Regions from separate parts of the Actinomadura verrucosospora genome, predicted to be linked through region 1. Evidence: riboswitches for the same ligand, from Rfam matches in the RefSeq annotation. Region 1 holds a riboswitch; each other region holds the start of a gene.

Region 1 (5,197 bases):
AGGCTCAGCGCGGCGTGGATCCGCCGGGGATCCATGTCCGCCGCGATCGGCACTCCCCCATCAGCCATCCGCGCATGCTATCGGCGCGCGGGTCCGCGGGGATTCGCCGCGGGGACGCCCCGAGGTCGCCGAAGATTCACACGGCCACCTCTGGTCACGATGAGCGCTTCTCTCGCTACTTTCAGTAGCGTAGCCTCGGGGTATGCCCCTCCCCACAGAGCCCATCGGCAGCATCCCGCGTCCCCAGGAACTGCTCACCGCCTCGCCGTCCGAGCTGGCCGCCGCCCAGGACCGCGCCGTGCGCGAGACCCTCCGCCGGCTGGAGGAGCTCGGCTCACCGGTGGTGACCGACGGTGAGCAGTCCAAGCCGAGTTTCGCCACCTACCCGATCACGGGCCTGGCCGACCTGGCCCCCGACGGCGCGGTGATCCCGTTCGCCGACGGGCACCAGCGGCAGCTCCCGCGGCTGACGGCGGGCCCGTTCCGCTACACCGGCCACGCCGTCGACTACCTGCGCGCCGCCCAGCGCCACGCGACCGCGCCGGTCAAGCAGGCCGTGATCGCCCCCTCGGCGCTGAGCCTGCTGTACCCGGCCGACGGCATCGACGGCTACCCGCGCGAGATGTTCCTCGACGACCTGGTCAGCGAGGCCGAGGCCGACATCCGCTCCTGCCTGGACGCGGGCGCCCACGTGGTGCAGCTCGACTTCACCGAGGGGCGGCTGTCGCTCAAGCTCGACCCCAGCGGCGGCGTGCTGGACGCCTTCATCGCGCTCAACAACCGGGTCCTGGAGCGGTTCTCCGCCGACGAGCGCGCCCGGATCGGCGTGCATGTGTGCCCGGGCGGCGACCTCGACTCCACCCACAGCCTCGACGTCGACTACGCGGGGCTGCTGCCCAAGCTGTTCCAGCTCAGGGCCGGCAACTTCTACCTCCAGCTGGCCAGCGAGCCCGACCCCGACCGGATCCTGGCCATCGTCGCCGAGCACCTGCCCGCCGACGCCCGCGTCTTCGTCGGCGTCGTCGACCCCATCGACCCCCGCGTCGAGACGCCCGAGGAGATCCGCGACCGCGTCCTCGCCGCGGCCCGCCACCTCCCCGTCGACCGCCTCGGCACCTGCGACGACTGCGGGTTCTCACCGTTCGCCGACGACACCTCCACGTCCCGCGACACGGCCTTCGCGAAGATCGCCGCCCGCGTGGAGGGCACCGCCCTCGCCGCCGCCGAACTCGGCGTCTGACCCGCCGCCCGTCTCCGCCGCCACACCCTCGCACCCTCGGACCCGATGGCACGCCCGCGGCCGCCGCCGCAGACGGCCTGGTCCGCTGACGGCGGTGCGGGGGTGGGGCGGCCCGTCCACCTCCAAGCGCCGCGTCCGGGCGGCGCGTGGACGGCTCACCACGTGCACCGGCCTCCCCGACGCCGACCCGGCCGTTCCGGCACGGTGGTCGGCCATCGCGGTCACCGGGAGGTGTGGTCGGTGGTCGCGTCCGAGGAGGGCGGGGTCCGGATGAGGAGCATCACCACGACGGCCACGGCGGTCAGGGCCAGCGCCGAGACGGTCGCCCCGGTGGTGTAGCCGTGCACGAGGGCCCCCGCCCGCGAGGCGGCCGGACCGTGCTCGCGCAGGTAGCCCGCGGTCGCGCCGATCGCGACGGTGTTGACGACGGCGGTTCCGATCGAACCGCCCATCTGCGACGCGGCGTTGACGACCGCGGCGGCGACCCCGGCCTCGCGCGGGGAGACGCCCGCGGTCGCCAGTGAGAACGCCGGCGGGAACACGGCGCCCATGCCGATCCCGAGCAGGACCTCGACCGGGACGACGGCGGTGGCGTAGCCGCTGCCCGCGTCGAGCCGGGTCAGGGCGGCCAGCCCGGCCGCGGCGATGAGCAGGCCGGCGGAGATCAGCAGCCGGGCGGGCACCCGCCGGGTGAGCCGGGCGCCGACGAGGTAGCCGCTCGCGGAGTTCGCGACGGCCATCGGCAGGAACGCCAGCCCGGTGCGCATCGGGGAGAAGTGCGCGACCACCTGGAGGTAGTAGGTGAGCGTGAGGAAGACCCCGAAGGCGCCGACGACCGCGGTGGCCACCGCGAGGTAGGCGCCGGCCCGGCCCCGGTCGGCGAGGATCCGCAGCGGCAGCAGCGGCGCGGCGTGCCTGGCCTGGCGCACGGCGAACAGGGCGAGCGCCAGGCCGCCGACCGCGAGCGGCGCGGTGGTCCGCCAGGCGTCCCAGCCGTGCGGGGCGGCCTCGCCCGCGCCGTACACGACGGCCGCCAGGCCGCCGGTGACGAGGACGGCGGAGATCCAGTCGACGCGCGCCCCGGGGAACGCCGGCGGCGCGGGAAGGACGATCCGTCCCGCCACCGACGCGGCCGCGGCGATGGCGACGTTGACGTAGAGGCACCAGCGCCAGTCGGCGTACTGGGTCAGCGCGCCGCCGAGCAGCAGCCCGACCGCCGCGCCGCTGCTCGCCACGGCGCCGTAGACGCCGAACGCCTTCGCGCGCTCCCTGGGCTCGGTGAACGTCACCGCCAGCAGCGACAGGGCGGTGGGCGCGAGCAGCGCGGCGAACGCCCCCTGCAGGGCGCGCCCGACCACGAGGACCCCGAAGCCGGGCGCGGCCCCGGCGATCATCGAGGCGACGGCGAACCCGGCCAGCCCGGCCAGGAAGCTGCGGCGCCGCCCGACCAGGTCGGCGATCCGGCCGCCGAGCAGGAGCAGCCCGGCGAAGGACAGGGTGTACGCGGTGATCACCCACTGCCGGTCGGCGTCGCCGAAGCCGAGCGCGTGCTGGGCCGTCGGCAGCGCGATGTTCACGATGGTGGCGTCGAGCGCGATCATCAGCTGCGCGACGGCGATGACGACCAGCGCCGCCCAGCGCCGGTTCGGGACGGCCGCGGACGGACCGGACGCGGTGCGCGCCGGGATGGCGGTCATGGAACCCACCTCCTCTAAGTGAAGGGTTCTCCTCCGGATACTAACTGGAGGTTTCTCCTCCGTCTAGAGGCGCATCGGGCCCGGATCGCCTCCCCGGCACGCCCACAACGGCGGCAGGCGACGGCCGGGGTGCCGGGTCGGCACGGCACTGAGCTGCGGAATCATCGCCCGCGACCTTGCCGTCTCTTGGTGATTTCAGTAGCTTTGCCCCTTCAAGACGCCTTCCAGGCGTTTTGTCCCACCGCGGGGTTTCCGAGCGCGGTGGGGCGGGGTGCCGTCCCCGCGCGACAAGGCCCGAGATCCCTCATCGATCGGGCCCCACATCGTCAGCGCCGCTGTCTCTCAGCGGCACCCGCCGAGTCCGCCGTGGCGCGGAGCCGGGGACCCAACCCGAACTGGGGTGAATCGGCCTGTCAGGCCGTAGGGCGACTTCCACGTCCGAACCCGTCAGCTAACCCGGTAGGCGGCACATGGAAGCAAGGAGCCCCCCTTGAAAGGCAAGCACCTCGACCGGCCGCGCGTTCTGCGGCCCGGCCCCTGGGTCACCGTCACGCTGACGGGCCTCGCCGTCTTCGGCGCGACGGCGGCCATGCCGACGACCCTGCAGCACGCGTCCACCGAAACCGTCGCCGCCGTCCAGACCGTGCCGCAGCAGCGGACCGCGCCGCGGCAGGCGACGCCGCAGGAGCAGGTCAGAGCGCAGGCCCAGGTCCAGAAGGAGTTCAAGGCCCCGGCGAAGGCCGAGCCCTCGGCGAAGACCGAGTCGTCGGCGAAGGCCGAGCCGCGGAAGCAGGCCGCCGCGCCGAAGTCGGACGCGCGGTCCAAGGTCATCGCGCGGGCCAGGACCTGGCATCCGCACACCGGCCGGCGGGTCCCCTACAGCCAGACCAGCACGCACAACGGCTACCGCACCGACTGCTCGGGATACGTGTCCATGGCGCTGGGGCTGCCCAAGCCCGGGACGAACACCGTCGGCCTCACCTCGTCGCGGTACACCGAGCGAATCGCGATGTCCGAGCTGAAGAAGGGCGACCTCGTCATGGACGCCCTCGGCAGCAACACCACCCGGCACGTCGTCATCTTCGAGAAGTGGGCCGACAAGGAGCACTCGTCGTACTGGGCCTACGAGCAGCGCGGCCGGTACGGAACCGACCACCGCGAGCTCGACTACGGGCTCTCCTCGGGCGACGAGTACAAGGCGTACCGGCCGACGTCCCTCACGTAGGCGTCCCTGAAGACGCCCGGCATCGGCGGGACGCCGGTGCCGGGCGGAACGGGCTTGGAGAGAGAGGGGTCAGACCGAGCGGACGGCCCGCAAGGACTCCTTCAGGGAGCCGAGGGTCGAGAAGACGGCCGTGGGTTCGTAGCCGCAGTGGGCCATGCAGTTGGCGCAGCGGGAGTCGCGTCCCCTTCCGTAGGACTCCCAGTCGGTCTCGTCCAGGAGTTCCTGGTAGGTCTGCGCGTAGCCGTCCGACATCAGGTAGCAGGGACGCTGCCAGCCGAAGAGGGAGTAGGACGGGATCGCCCAGGCCGTGCAGGGGAAGTCGACCTTGCCTTCCAGGAAGTCCAGGAACAGGGGCGAGTGGTTGAAGCGCCACCGCTTGCGGTTGCCGTCCCCGAACGCCTTGCGGAACAGCTCCCGCGTCTCCTGGACGCCGAGGAAGTGGTCCTGGTCGGGCGCCTTGTCGTAGGCGTAGCCCGGCGAGATCATCATCTCGTCGACCCGGAGGTCGTCGTTGAGGTAGTTCATGACGTCGATGACGGTCTGCGGCGTGTCCGTGTTGAAGATCGTCGTGTTGGTGGTGACGCGGAACCCCCGCCGCTTGCACTCCCTGACGGCCGCGACGGCGTCGTCGAAGACACCCTCCTTGCACACGGACGCGTCGTGGCGTTCCCGCAGCCCGTCGATGTGCACCGCCCACGCGAAGTACGGCGAGGGCGCGAACTTGTCGATCTTCTTGGGGATGAGCAGCGCGTTCGTGCACAGGAAGACGTACTTCCTGCGGCGGACGAGCTCGTTCACCAGCTCGTCGATCTGCGGGTGCATCAGCGGCTCGCCGCCCGCGATGGAGACCATCGGCGCGCCGCACTCCTCGATGGCGGCGAGGGCCTGCTCGACCGGCATCCGCTTCCTCAGCACGTCGTGCGGGTGCTGGATCTTCCCGCAGCCGGCGCAGGCGAGGTTGCAGGCGAACAGGGGCTCCAGCTCGACGATGAGCGGGAACTTCTCCCGGCCGCGCAGCTTGTTGCGGAGGATGTA
Region 2 (5,197 bases), on a different contig from region 1:
ACCGCCGCCACCGGCATGCCGCACGAAAGGTCCGTTCCAAGGGCGAGAGCTCGCCATCCGGAGTAAGTCCACGGCCGCCGACAAGCGGCGTCGTTCCGGTCACCGCAACACCATCGGAGGGAACTGTCAAAGCGGAGGCGACGTCCGGGACGAGACACATCCCACCGGTTTCAGGACCGTAACCAGAACGAGCGGGCATATGCCGTCGACACCTCGGACGTCCGGAAACAGCGGCCATCTCGACCAAAGCATGTATGGCACATGCGAGTGGACCAGGGCATGCGTCCGGCCGCGCCCGTGAGTGCGCGGTATCGGACGGGTGTTATCGGACCCCGCACGCACTCCCGGTGCGGCGGAGAGGGCCTCAGAAGGCCGAGGATTCGGGCCGCGGGCGTTTTACCACGAGGGTGCCCGCGAGCCTGTCATGAACAGCCTGGCGGCGACTGCCCTCGAACAGGACCCCCGCGTTCACGACCCAGAAGACGCTCGCGAGCAGACCGAGTACCGGAATCGGACGCAGCCCGATCGGCACCGAATAGACGGCGGCCCGCAGAACGCAGCGCAGAACGTCCGGGCGCGTGGACGCGTCCACGACCTCAGCACCGTTGGGAGCGGCGGCCTCCGCGGGCTCGGGGGCCGCCACGGGCACGAAACCCGGCACGGACACGGGAAGGGCCGACACGTCACCGAGACCGGCGCTCCCGCCCGCTCCGCCGCTTCCCTCTGGCGACGCTTCAGGGGCCTCCTGAGCCGTCGCAGCGACCACCTCGATGCCCGCGACGCGCTTGCCGAGCGTCCGGCCCCAGAGGGCGAGCTGGACAGCCTCGTACAGCAGCATGCATCCGGCCACGGCGGACGGGGCGATGACGTCCGCCGTGTGCCCGGACACCAGTTCGCGGACGACGAGAACGACGGGGACTCCGACGACGAGCGTGTCGACGACGCGTGCCAGGAGCCTCTGCCCCGGCTCGGCGAGCGTTGCCGCCATCGTGGCCTTAGCCCGCGTACTCGGAGTACTCGGACTCGTCATATCCGACCCGCTCGTCGATGACGAGCGTGCCGGCGAAGCGATCGTGCAGCGACTGGTGCAGAGGCTGATCCCAGATCGCCCACAGGTAGGCCATCAGCGCGCCCGCCCAGACCAGCACCATCCCGTACGCGGCGTAGTCCCACACCATCACCGCCAGGACGAGGAAGAAGAACACGCCGAGCTGGTAGCCGACGTGGGTGATCCCCGCACGCCAGACAGCCTGCGTCGTGGTGATCGGGGTGCCCGCGGGCCTCGCCTGAACGACCCCCAGGCCCAGAACACGCTTCCCCAGCGTCCGTCCCCACATGGACAACTGCACGGCCTCATAGATGAACGGCAGCACAGAGAGGACACAGAAGAGGGTGAAGATGATGGGCCAGTTCCACACACCACCCTCGTCCTCCGTCTTGCTGCCCGGCTTGCCCAGACCGAACGCGCCGATCGTCACCGGCAGGACGAGAGCGAACCCGAAGACCGCGACGAGCGCGTTGTCGATGATTCGCGCGCCCGCCCTACGGTGAATGGGCGCCAGCGCCACGTCACCGCCGCCGTCGTAGGAACCGCCGCCGTCGTACGAGCCGTAGTCCTCGTAGGCGGGCTGCTGGTTCCACTGCTGCTGCTGCGTCTGCCATTGCTGCTGGGGCTGCTGTTCCCACTGCTGCTGCGAGGACGGCTGCTGTGGTTGCTGCCACTGAGAACCTTGGTACGGAGGGGGCGGGCCGTAGGAACCCTGCCCCTGCTGGGGCTGGTAAGGCCGCCCGCGGTGGGGGGAATCGCTCATTCGGGTCAGTCCTCCAGGCGAAGCAACATCCGGGTGTTGCCCAACGTATTCGGCTTGACCCGGTCGAGGTCCAAGAACTCTGCCACGCCTTCGTCGTAGGAGCGGAGAAGTTCCTCGTACACCTCTGGCGACACCGGAGTCCCCAGGATCTGCTGGAAGCCGTGGCGAGCGAAGAACTCCACCTCGAAGGTAAGGCAGAACACACGGCGGACGCCGAGTTCTCGCGCGTTCTCCAGGAGGCGGGTCACGATGCGGTGCCCGATTCCCCGCCCGCCGCATCCCTTGTCCACGGCGACCGAGCGGACCTCCGCGAGGTCCTCCCACATGACATGGAGCGCGCCGCAGCCGATGATCGGCCCGGGCGTCCCGTGCTGCACGTCCTCGGCGACCCAGAACTCCTGGACGTCCTCGTACAGCTTGACCGTCGTCTTCTTCAGCAGGCGACGCCCCGACCCGGCGTACAGGTCGACGAGCCTGCGGATCTCCTGGACGTCGGCGGTACGGGCACGCCGGATCACGACTTCCACAAACAGGCGAGATTATCGAACGCCGCAGCGCACCAGGGCACGCCCTCCCACCCTTCCGCGCCGGGCGGCGCGTGCTACTGACTAGATAAAAGGGGCCAGGTACTGCCAGGGGCCGGCCGAGAGGGGGGCCACAACACCGCGCGCGGGACGCGTCCGCCCGGCGTTCTCCTCGTTCACCGCGCCGCGTGACCTGCGAATTCGCATGTTCTGGTTGGCATCCAATGCGGGGTCCGTTAGTGTCCTGCGCTGACGTCGGCCCACCGCAGGACGGGGGCCGATCCGCCGAGTCCCCCGGGTCGCAACCAGCTGCCCGAGGAGCCGGGGACCCACTTTCGGAGCGTTTCGGGAGATCTCCCTGAGCGACCGAATGCGAGGGGTGAATCCGCGACCGCGGGCGATCGGTTCGCTCACGGGCGCGGACGGGCTGCTCCGGCCCCGACCCGTCAGCTGATCCGGTAGGCGGCTGAGGAGAGGAGTATTCGTGAAGCGATCGCGGCATGCTTCCCTTTCACGCTTCCGGGGGCGCGCGACCATCGTGGTCGGCGCGCTCGCCGTCGTTTCGGCCGCTCCGCACGCGATCGCCCCGCAGACGATCGCCGTCGCGCACGCCGACCCCGAGCCCTCCGCCAAGGAGCTGAGGACGAAGGCGCTCAAGCTCGCCGACCAGCTGGAGCAGCTCACCGAGCAGTACAACGGGCTCAAGGTCAGGCTCGCCCAGTCGCAGCGCGCCGCCAAGGTCGCCACGGAGAACGCCAAGCGGCAGGAGAAGACGCTGGAGACGCTCCGCCAGAAGGTCGGATCCCTCGCGGCGACGAGCTACATGCAGGGCGGCTCCGACCCCACGGTGTCGTTCGTCGCCTCCCAGGACCCCCAGTCCGTCCTCGACCAGGCCGCGACCCTCCACTACTTCGCCAAGCAGGACAGCACCCAGGTGCTCGGGCTGATGCAGGCCATGCAGTCCGCTCAGCGGGCCCGCAAGTCGGCCGAGGCCCGCGCCAAGCAGGTGAAGGAACTGAAGACGCAGCTCGACTCGCAGCGCACGAAGATCACCGACGCCTACGAGAAGATCCGCGGCAAGCTCGTCGACAAGGACCCGACCCAGCTCGCCAAGCTCCCCGTCATCGGCACCGGCAAGGCGGCGCAGGCGCTCCGCTACGCGATGAGCAAGATCGGCCGCCCTTACGTGTGGGGCGCCGCCGGTCCGACCACCTTCGACTGCTCCGGCCTCACGATGTGGGCCTACAAGCAGGTCGGCATCAACCTGCCGCACTACACCGGCAGCCAGTGGAACGCCGGAACGCACGTGTCGCGCAGCGAGCTCCAGCCGGGCGACCTCGTCTTCTTCTACGCCGACCTGCACCACATGGGGATCTACGTCGGCGGCGGCAAGATGCTGCACGCCCCGCACACCGGCGACGTCGTGAAGATCGCCTCCATGGACGGGCGCCCCTTCGCCGGCGGCGTCCGCGTCGCCTAGAACTCCGCCGTCGCACGACCGGCCAGGCCGGTCAACGCATGGCGTGCCGGCCGACCGCGGTGTCGAGTGACGCATCGCCACGGCATAGGCCGGTCAGTCTGGTCGTGAGGGATGAAGCCTGCCGGAGATCGGGGCGGGTCAGGTGGCCTGTCAGGCCCGAACGCCGTCCGCGGCGACGCCTCCTGCAGGGACCTACCTGCCAGGGCGCGGGCGCCGCCGCTGCGGGGGTGGACGGAATTCGGATCAACCGCCGTTTCTCCGGGTGACGCTCGCCGTCCCCTGGCGAGCGTCGGGGGTGCCTCGCTAGATGAGCTGCCTCCGGGCCGCCCACACCACGGCCTCGATAGGGGTGTTGACCTCCAGCCGGTCGCAGATCGTCCGCAGCCGGCGCCGCAAGGTCCGAGCGCTCAGTTCCAGCTTGCGTGCCGCCACATCGGCGGTGACACCGCTGGCGATCTGGGCGAGCAGCCGGATCTCTTCCTCGCTCAGCCCGAAATCGTCGGTGCCACGACGTGCGAGTGTGGCTGTTTCCACTCCGTCCTCCCTCGTCCGTGGTGATGACCGCGGGGATGCAGCCGTCCGCTGCACAGGCACGGGTTGGGCCTCGATCTGTACGCGCGTTGGGTTGCCGGGTCCGGACCCTTCCGGACTTAGATCATCGGGTTCCTTTTCTGTCTCGCGCGCTTGGCCGGAGGTGGCCGCATGGCCGATTGCGGGGGTGTACGGGGGAACTCCGGGTGACGATTCACTCGTTGGCCTGCCGAGAAAGACGGGATGTGATCGCCAGCCATCCGCCCGTCCCCTCTCGCCGAACCCACCGGTCCTCGCGGTGAACGAAGATCGTGAATCGTTTCAAGCTACGCTTCGGCTCGGAACGCTAGGCGGCCGGATCCGGCCCGTCAAGCGCCGGTCAAGAGCGTTGTGTGCCCGATCGCTCACCATGTGTGACCGTGCATTCGGCGCCCCGCCATGCCAAACTCCACTACCTGGGAAAACGCCCATGGAGCGGGACGAGGAGCGAGTTGCCACAGACCAGTATTCGTGAGGTCGCGAGGCGTGCTGGAGTCTCAGTTGGGACCGTTTCGAATGTCCTAAACCGGCCAGATCTCGTGGCCGAAGCTACCCGTGACCGCGTCCGCGCCGCGATCGAGGAGCTCGGATTCGTGCGCAACGAGTCCGCGCGCCGGCTCCGCACGGGCCCCGAGCGGACCGCGGGCGAGTTCGGCGACCAGCCGCGCCGGGCGTTCGGCGTCCTCGTCGAGGACCTCACCAACCCCTACGCGACCGACGTCGCCCGGGGCGCCGAGGCGGCGCTCAACGCGGCGGGCCACGACGCCCTGTGGCTGTCCAGCGACCACTCCCCCCGCAAGGAGCGCCGCCTG
Region 3 (5,197 bases), on a different contig from region 1:
ACGATGACGCGGTCCTCGCCGCGACCGCCCCCGGCGGCCGGGGCGACGGCGGCGAGCGCGGCGATCTGGCCGAGGCTCTGCCCGGGGCCGGCGAGCGCGGAGGCGACGGTCGCGTCGGCGGGGACGAGCGCGACGACCCGCCGCGCCCACCCCGTGCCGACCACGGACGTCACGACCGGGACGGCCGCGTCCAGCCGCCGGGCGATGCCGTCGAGGCCGGCGCCGTCGCCGACGACCAGGCTCGTGCGGCCCCTGACCACCGTCAGGGGGCCGCAGTCCCAGATGTCGGTGTCGTCGGCGAGGCCGCGGGACGTCCCGTCGCCGACGATCGTCCACGCACCGCCCCGCGGGGCCAGCGTGAGGTAGCGGGTGCGGGCCACGTCGCTCCGGTCGAAGCCGCGCAGCCTGTAGCGCGCCTCGACGCGGACGACGGCGGTCTCGCCGTCCACGGTCTCGACGCGGACGACGCGCTCCCGCCAGCCTTCCAGGGGAAGCTTCCGGAGGTTCCCGTACATGCGGGACTGGGTGTCCTGGAAGGCGGCGGGGGCGTTGCCCACCGTGGCGAGGAACGCCATGCGGTCGCCTTGGCGGACGGCCGCGGCGCGATTGGCGAGGACGGCGGAGGCCAGGGAGGGATTGAACGTCCCGGCGGACGGGGAGCCGGGAGCACGGGCGCCCGCCGCCCGGCCGCCGGAGCGCGAGCCCGCCAGGCCGGCGCCTCCGGCGAGGAGGACGGCGACCCCGCCCGCGCCGAGGGCGAGGACCCTGCGCCGCGTGACGGGGGCGTCCTGCCCGGGGCCTTCCTCCATGGGCGCGATCCTATGCAGGGCGCGGGGCGTGGGGCGCCGTCACGACCGGTAGTCCGGGTAGCCGTAGCCGACGACGACGTCTGTGGAACGTTCCTTTATCCGGACGGCGTTGTCGGTGTTGCCCTCGACGGTCTCGATCGTGCCATCGTCGATCTTCTTGACCACCATGCCGACGTGCTCGATGTCGTCGACGGACTCACTGCCGCCCCACGAGAAGAACACGATCGCGCCGGGCCTCGGCTCGTTGCCCCAGCGGCCGTGCTCCTGGAACCAGCGGGCGTGGGCGACCGTCCAGGCGTCGCTGCCGACCTGGTCGCTGAAGCCGATCTGCTCGCCCACCCAGGAGACGAACATGTCGCACCAGTTCGCGTCGCCGTAGCCGCTGAGGGAGCCGCCGTCGCGCGCGAGGGTCTCCCGCGCGCGGGACGTGGCCATGTACCAGTCCTGGAACTTGGTCTCGCCGCCGCCGTCCTCCTCGACGCCGACCTGCGAGCGGGCGAGCTCGATGGCCTGCGCGGCGGTGGGGCGCGACTTCGCGACGGTCTTCGGGGCGGCCTTCTCGGAGGTCTCCGCCTTCGGCTGCTCGGGCTGGTCCTTCTTCGCCGGAGCCTTCGAGCCGGTCGTCTTGCGCTCGTCCTCGGCACGGCGCCCGGGCGGGCCGCCGTGCGCCGTCAGGCCGGGGGCGAGGTCGGCCGCGGCGGCGGCCCTCACCGGGGTGGAGCCGAACGGCAGGACCGACGCCTGCGCGGTGGCGGCGGCGGTGCCGAGCACGGCGGCGCCGACGATCACGCCGCCGGTCGTCCGCCAGGTCAGGGACAGGGGGTTCGGCTTGCGGTGCCTGCCGTGGGTCTTCTTGCAGTGCGCGCGTGGCACGGGGGGATCTCCTCGACTTCCATGCCGCCTACCGGGTTAGCTGACGGGTTCGGGCGTGGAAGCCGCCCTACGGCCCGCGAAGGCAGGCCGATTCACCCCGAAAAGGACGCAGTGGGTCCCCGGTTCCACGGTGGACGCGCATGCGGGGCACGGCGGTCCGCGGACTCGGCGGTGACGTGCCCGGGGGCGGGCACACCGGTTCTGAATGGGGAATCTCGGCGGGCGTGGACGCCCGCGGAGTGCAGGGGGTGGGGGCGTGGCCGCGTGGCGGCCACGCCCCAGGTAACGCTGCGGGATTCACTCCTTCTCTTCCAGACGCCTACCGGGTTAGCTGACGGGTTCGGGCGTGGAAGTGGCCCTACGGCGGCTCTCACCGGACTGCCGGGAGAGACGCGCCGATTCACCCCGGGTGCCGGAATGCCCGTCCGGAGAGTTCCTCCGGACTCCGGCGCAGATGGGTCCCCGGTTCCGCGCTGAGGCGGATTCGGCGCTGCCGCTGCGATCCTGGGGGCGAGATGGGGCCCGGCGCGGGACCTGTCTCCCGCGTGCGAACGAGCGGCGCCTTGTGTTGTGGACGGACGGCGGCCCGTCTCCGGGGACCGTCCGGGGCCTGCCCCGTGTACGCCACCGCGGCTGCGCGCTCAGCGCCATGCACGCTGCGGGCGTGCGCACGGTGGACGGGGTCGGCCGGGTCTGCGACGAGACCGTGCGGCGCCTTCGGGCGCCGCGGGACGGCACGTGGGGCGTGCCGCCTGGGGGGAGCGGCGCGTGGCTCGCGCCGCCGTCACGCGGGTGCTGGATGCGCCGCGTGGGGCCGGGGCGCCAGGTGGGCGCCGCGGGTCCACGGCGTCTGGAGGGCGCCGTGAGTGGTGCAAAGGTACCAAAACCCCAAAAGAAGGCAAACCCCCCCAAAATCAACAACGGACCAGGTCAAGCCTGGTCCGTTGTCGATGGAGGTCCCGTGACGCCCGTGGAGCAGGGGGTCAGGGGGTGTGTCAGGGGCGCCCGGCGCCGTAGAAGTTGCTCTTGTAGTAGCCGGAGCTGATGTCGCTGATCTTGACGACGTCGCCGGTGTGCGGGGCGTGGATCATCTTGCCGCCGCCCACGTAGAGGCCGACGTGGCCGAGGTTGCTGAAGAACACCAGATCACCGGGCTGCATGTTGTTCCAGGCGACCCGCTTGGAGCTGGTGTAGGCGTACTGGGTGTTGGTGGTGCGGGTGATGCTGACGCCCGCGGCGGCCCAGGCCTTCATGGTCAGACCGGAGCAGTCGTAGGAGTCCGGGCCCTCGGCGCCGTAGGAGTAGGGCTTGCCGAGCTGCGCGTAGGCGAAGTTGAGCGCCGTGCGGGCCGGGCCGCTCGCCGGGCCGTTGTAGGTGCCGCCCGTGGGGCCGCCGCCGCCCGGGCGGGAGGGCGTGCTTCCGCCGCCGAGCCGGCGCACGAGCGCCTTCTGCTTCTGCACCTGCTTGTCGAGGTCCTGCTTCTGCTTCTTCAGCTCGTCCTGCTTGGACTTCACCTCGTCGTAGGCGGCCTTCGCCTGGGACTGCTCGCGGCGGAGCCGCTGGGCGGTCGCGAGGAACTGGGTGAGCTGGGAGCTGCGCTCGTGCGACAGGTGCGAGAAGACGGCGGCCTGGTCGAGGATCGACTGCGGGTCGTTGCTGCCGACGAAGCCGGTGACGTCGGCCGAGTCACCGTTCTTGTAGGCGGTGGCCGCCATCTGCGCGATCTTGGACCGCTGCTCCTCGAAGTCGGCCTGCTCCTGCTTGCTCGCCTTGGTCGCGGCGTCGAACTTCTTCTTGGCGACCTTGAGCTTCTCGCGGTTCTGGTTGAACTGCTCGACCTTCTGGTCCATCTTCTCGTTGAGCTTGTCGAGCGTCTTCTGGGCCTGCGCCCGGGTCGGCTTGGGCTCGGCGTGCGCCACCACCGGGGAGCAGGTCAGGGAGACCGCCACGGTCAGTCCGGCGACGGCCGCCAGGCGACGGCGGAGGCCTGTGCCCGCAGAGCCCGCCCCGCGGCCAGGCCGCTGCGCCGGTGCCCCGATGTGATCATTGGCCACGGTCGGTTTCGCCCCTCTCGTCCACGACGTCAGCGGACGACATTAGCGAGGGGCAACAGCCGTCACAACCGATTCATCACTCTTTGATTGACATCTCTCATTATCATCCACTTTTAGTGACGCCATGATCACATACCGCGAGGACTGCCTTATCGGAGCCTTATGGGCGTCTTAGGAGCGGCCCAGCCTGCGCAGCAGCAGGGAGGACGGGCAGGGGCGCGCGTTGGCGCGCCGGGCGGCGTCGGCGACCTCCCGGTCGGACGACACCACGACCACCGAGCGGCCCGGCGGCTCGGCCCGCACGAGCTCGCCGATCAGCTCGTCCGCCGTCTGGCCCGGGTGGCTGAACCGCACCCGTACCCCGCGCGGCGCCGCGATGGCGACCGGCGCGTCCAGTTCCGCCCCGTCGAACACGCACGTCACCTCGGCGCGCGTCTGCGCGGCGAGCCCGCCGAGCCCCGACAGCAGCCGGCTGCGCTGGTCGGCCAGCGGCAGCTCCCCGTACCCGGTCTTGGTGACGTTGTAGCCGTCCACCACCAGGTGCACCTGCGGAAGCGTCAGCAGCCGGTCCAGCAGCTGCGGGTCGCTGTCGGACAGGGCCCGGCCGGGCAGCGCGCGGTGCGCCAGCCGGTCGGGCTCCAGCCCGCCGACCGCGTCGGCGGGACGGCCGATGGTGGAGGGCAGGGCCAGCTCCCGGCGGACGCCCTGCGCGGCGTCCACCAGCGCGTCCAGCAGCATCCGCAGCCGCACGTCGTCGACGTTGCGCCCCTCCCGCGCGGCCCGCTTGGCGGTCTCGGCCGCCTCCTCCGCCCGCGCGGCCCGGGCGCGCAGCCTGCGCAGCTCCTTGTCCGACGCGGCGGTCGACTCGCGCGCGGCGGCGAGCTCGCGGTCGGCCTCCTCCGCGACCGCGTGTGCGCGCTCCTCCGCGGCCCGGAACCGGGTGCGCGCGTCGTGCAGCTTGCGGCGCAGCTCGGCGACCTCGGCCTTGGTCTCGCGCAGCTCGGCGCGCAGCTTGGCCAGCTCGGCGCCGCGGGCGTCGCGGGTCGCGGCGAGCTCCGCCTTCAGCGCGGCGACGCGGCGTTCGGCCTCCTGCTCCTCCGACGCGCTCGCCGAACGCGCCAGCTCCTCGCGCGCGGACTCCACCAGCTCTGTCCAGCCCGCCGGGCGCAGCAGGTACGCCAGCACGGCGACGCGCACCGGGTCGGCCGCGGGCGGCACGTTCCCGCCCTCGACCGCCTCCACCAGGTCGGCCTGCGCCTCCCGGAGCGGCGCGGTGACCCGGCTCCGGAACTCCCCGTCCTTCTCCAGCACCGCCGCGATGTGCTGGCCCGCGAGCCTGGCGCGCTTGCGGCGCTCGAACCGCGCGAACCGGCGCAGCGGCACGGGGATCTCGTCGGAGGGCAGTGACCCGATCAGGTCGGCGGCGGCCTCCACCACGCCCTGCCGCACCGCCTCGGGCAG

The links. A riboswitch is a leader RNA that binds a small molecule or an ion and turns the genes downstream of it on or off. The one in region 1 is predicted to bind cyclic di-AMP.
Region 2: another riboswitch for cyclic di-AMP. It lies ahead of ABD944_RS23470 (C40 family peptidase); the one in region 1 lies ahead of ABD944_RS30370 (NlpC/P60 family protein).
Region 3: another riboswitch for cyclic di-AMP. It lies ahead of ABD944_RS38615 (CHAP domain-containing protein); the one in region 1 lies ahead of ABD944_RS30370 (NlpC/P60 family protein).

The regions. Positions count from the first base shown of each region.
Region 1 is NZ_BAABEV010000035.1:75,287-80,483, forward strand. Features, by position in the region: gene ABD944_RS30355 (bis-aminopropyl spermidine synthase family protein) at 1-68, opposite strand, end outside; gene ABD944_RS30360 (cobalamin-independent methionine synthase II family protein) at 203-1,240, shown strand; gene ABD944_RS30365 (MFS transporter) at 1,462-2,937, opposite strand; cyclic di-AMP (ydaO/yuaA leader) riboswitch at 3,281-3,418, shown strand; gene ABD944_RS30370 (NlpC/P60 family protein) at 3,428-4,162, shown strand; gene hpnH (adenosyl-hopene transferase HpnH) at 4,232-5,197, opposite strand, start outside.
Region 2 is NZ_BAABEV010000022.1:129,041-134,237, reverse strand. Features, by position in the region: gene ABD944_RS23485 (RDD family protein) at 365-988, opposite strand; gene ABD944_RS23480 (RDD family protein) at 996-1,811, opposite strand; gene ABD944_RS23475 (amino-acid N-acetyltransferase) at 1,817-2,338, opposite strand; cyclic di-AMP (ydaO/yuaA leader) riboswitch at 2,609-2,816, shown strand; gene ABD944_RS23470 (C40 family peptidase) at 2,820-3,815, shown strand; gene ABD944_RS23465 (transcriptional regulator) at 4,119-4,349, opposite strand; gene ABD944_RS23460 (LacI family DNA-binding transcriptional regulator) at 4,739-5,197, shown strand, end outside.
Region 3 is NZ_BAABEV010000061.1:18,132-23,328, forward strand. Features, by position in the region: gene ABD944_RS38610 (hypothetical protein) at 1-809, opposite strand, end outside; gene ABD944_RS38615 (CHAP domain-containing protein) at 849-1,682, opposite strand; cyclic di-AMP (ydaO/yuaA leader) riboswitch at 1,692-1,847, opposite strand; cyclic di-AMP (ydaO/yuaA leader) riboswitch at 1,984-2,182, opposite strand; gene ABD944_RS38620 (C40 family peptidase) at 2,678-3,631, opposite strand; gene ABD944_RS38625 (NYN domain-containing protein) at 3,908-5,185, opposite strand.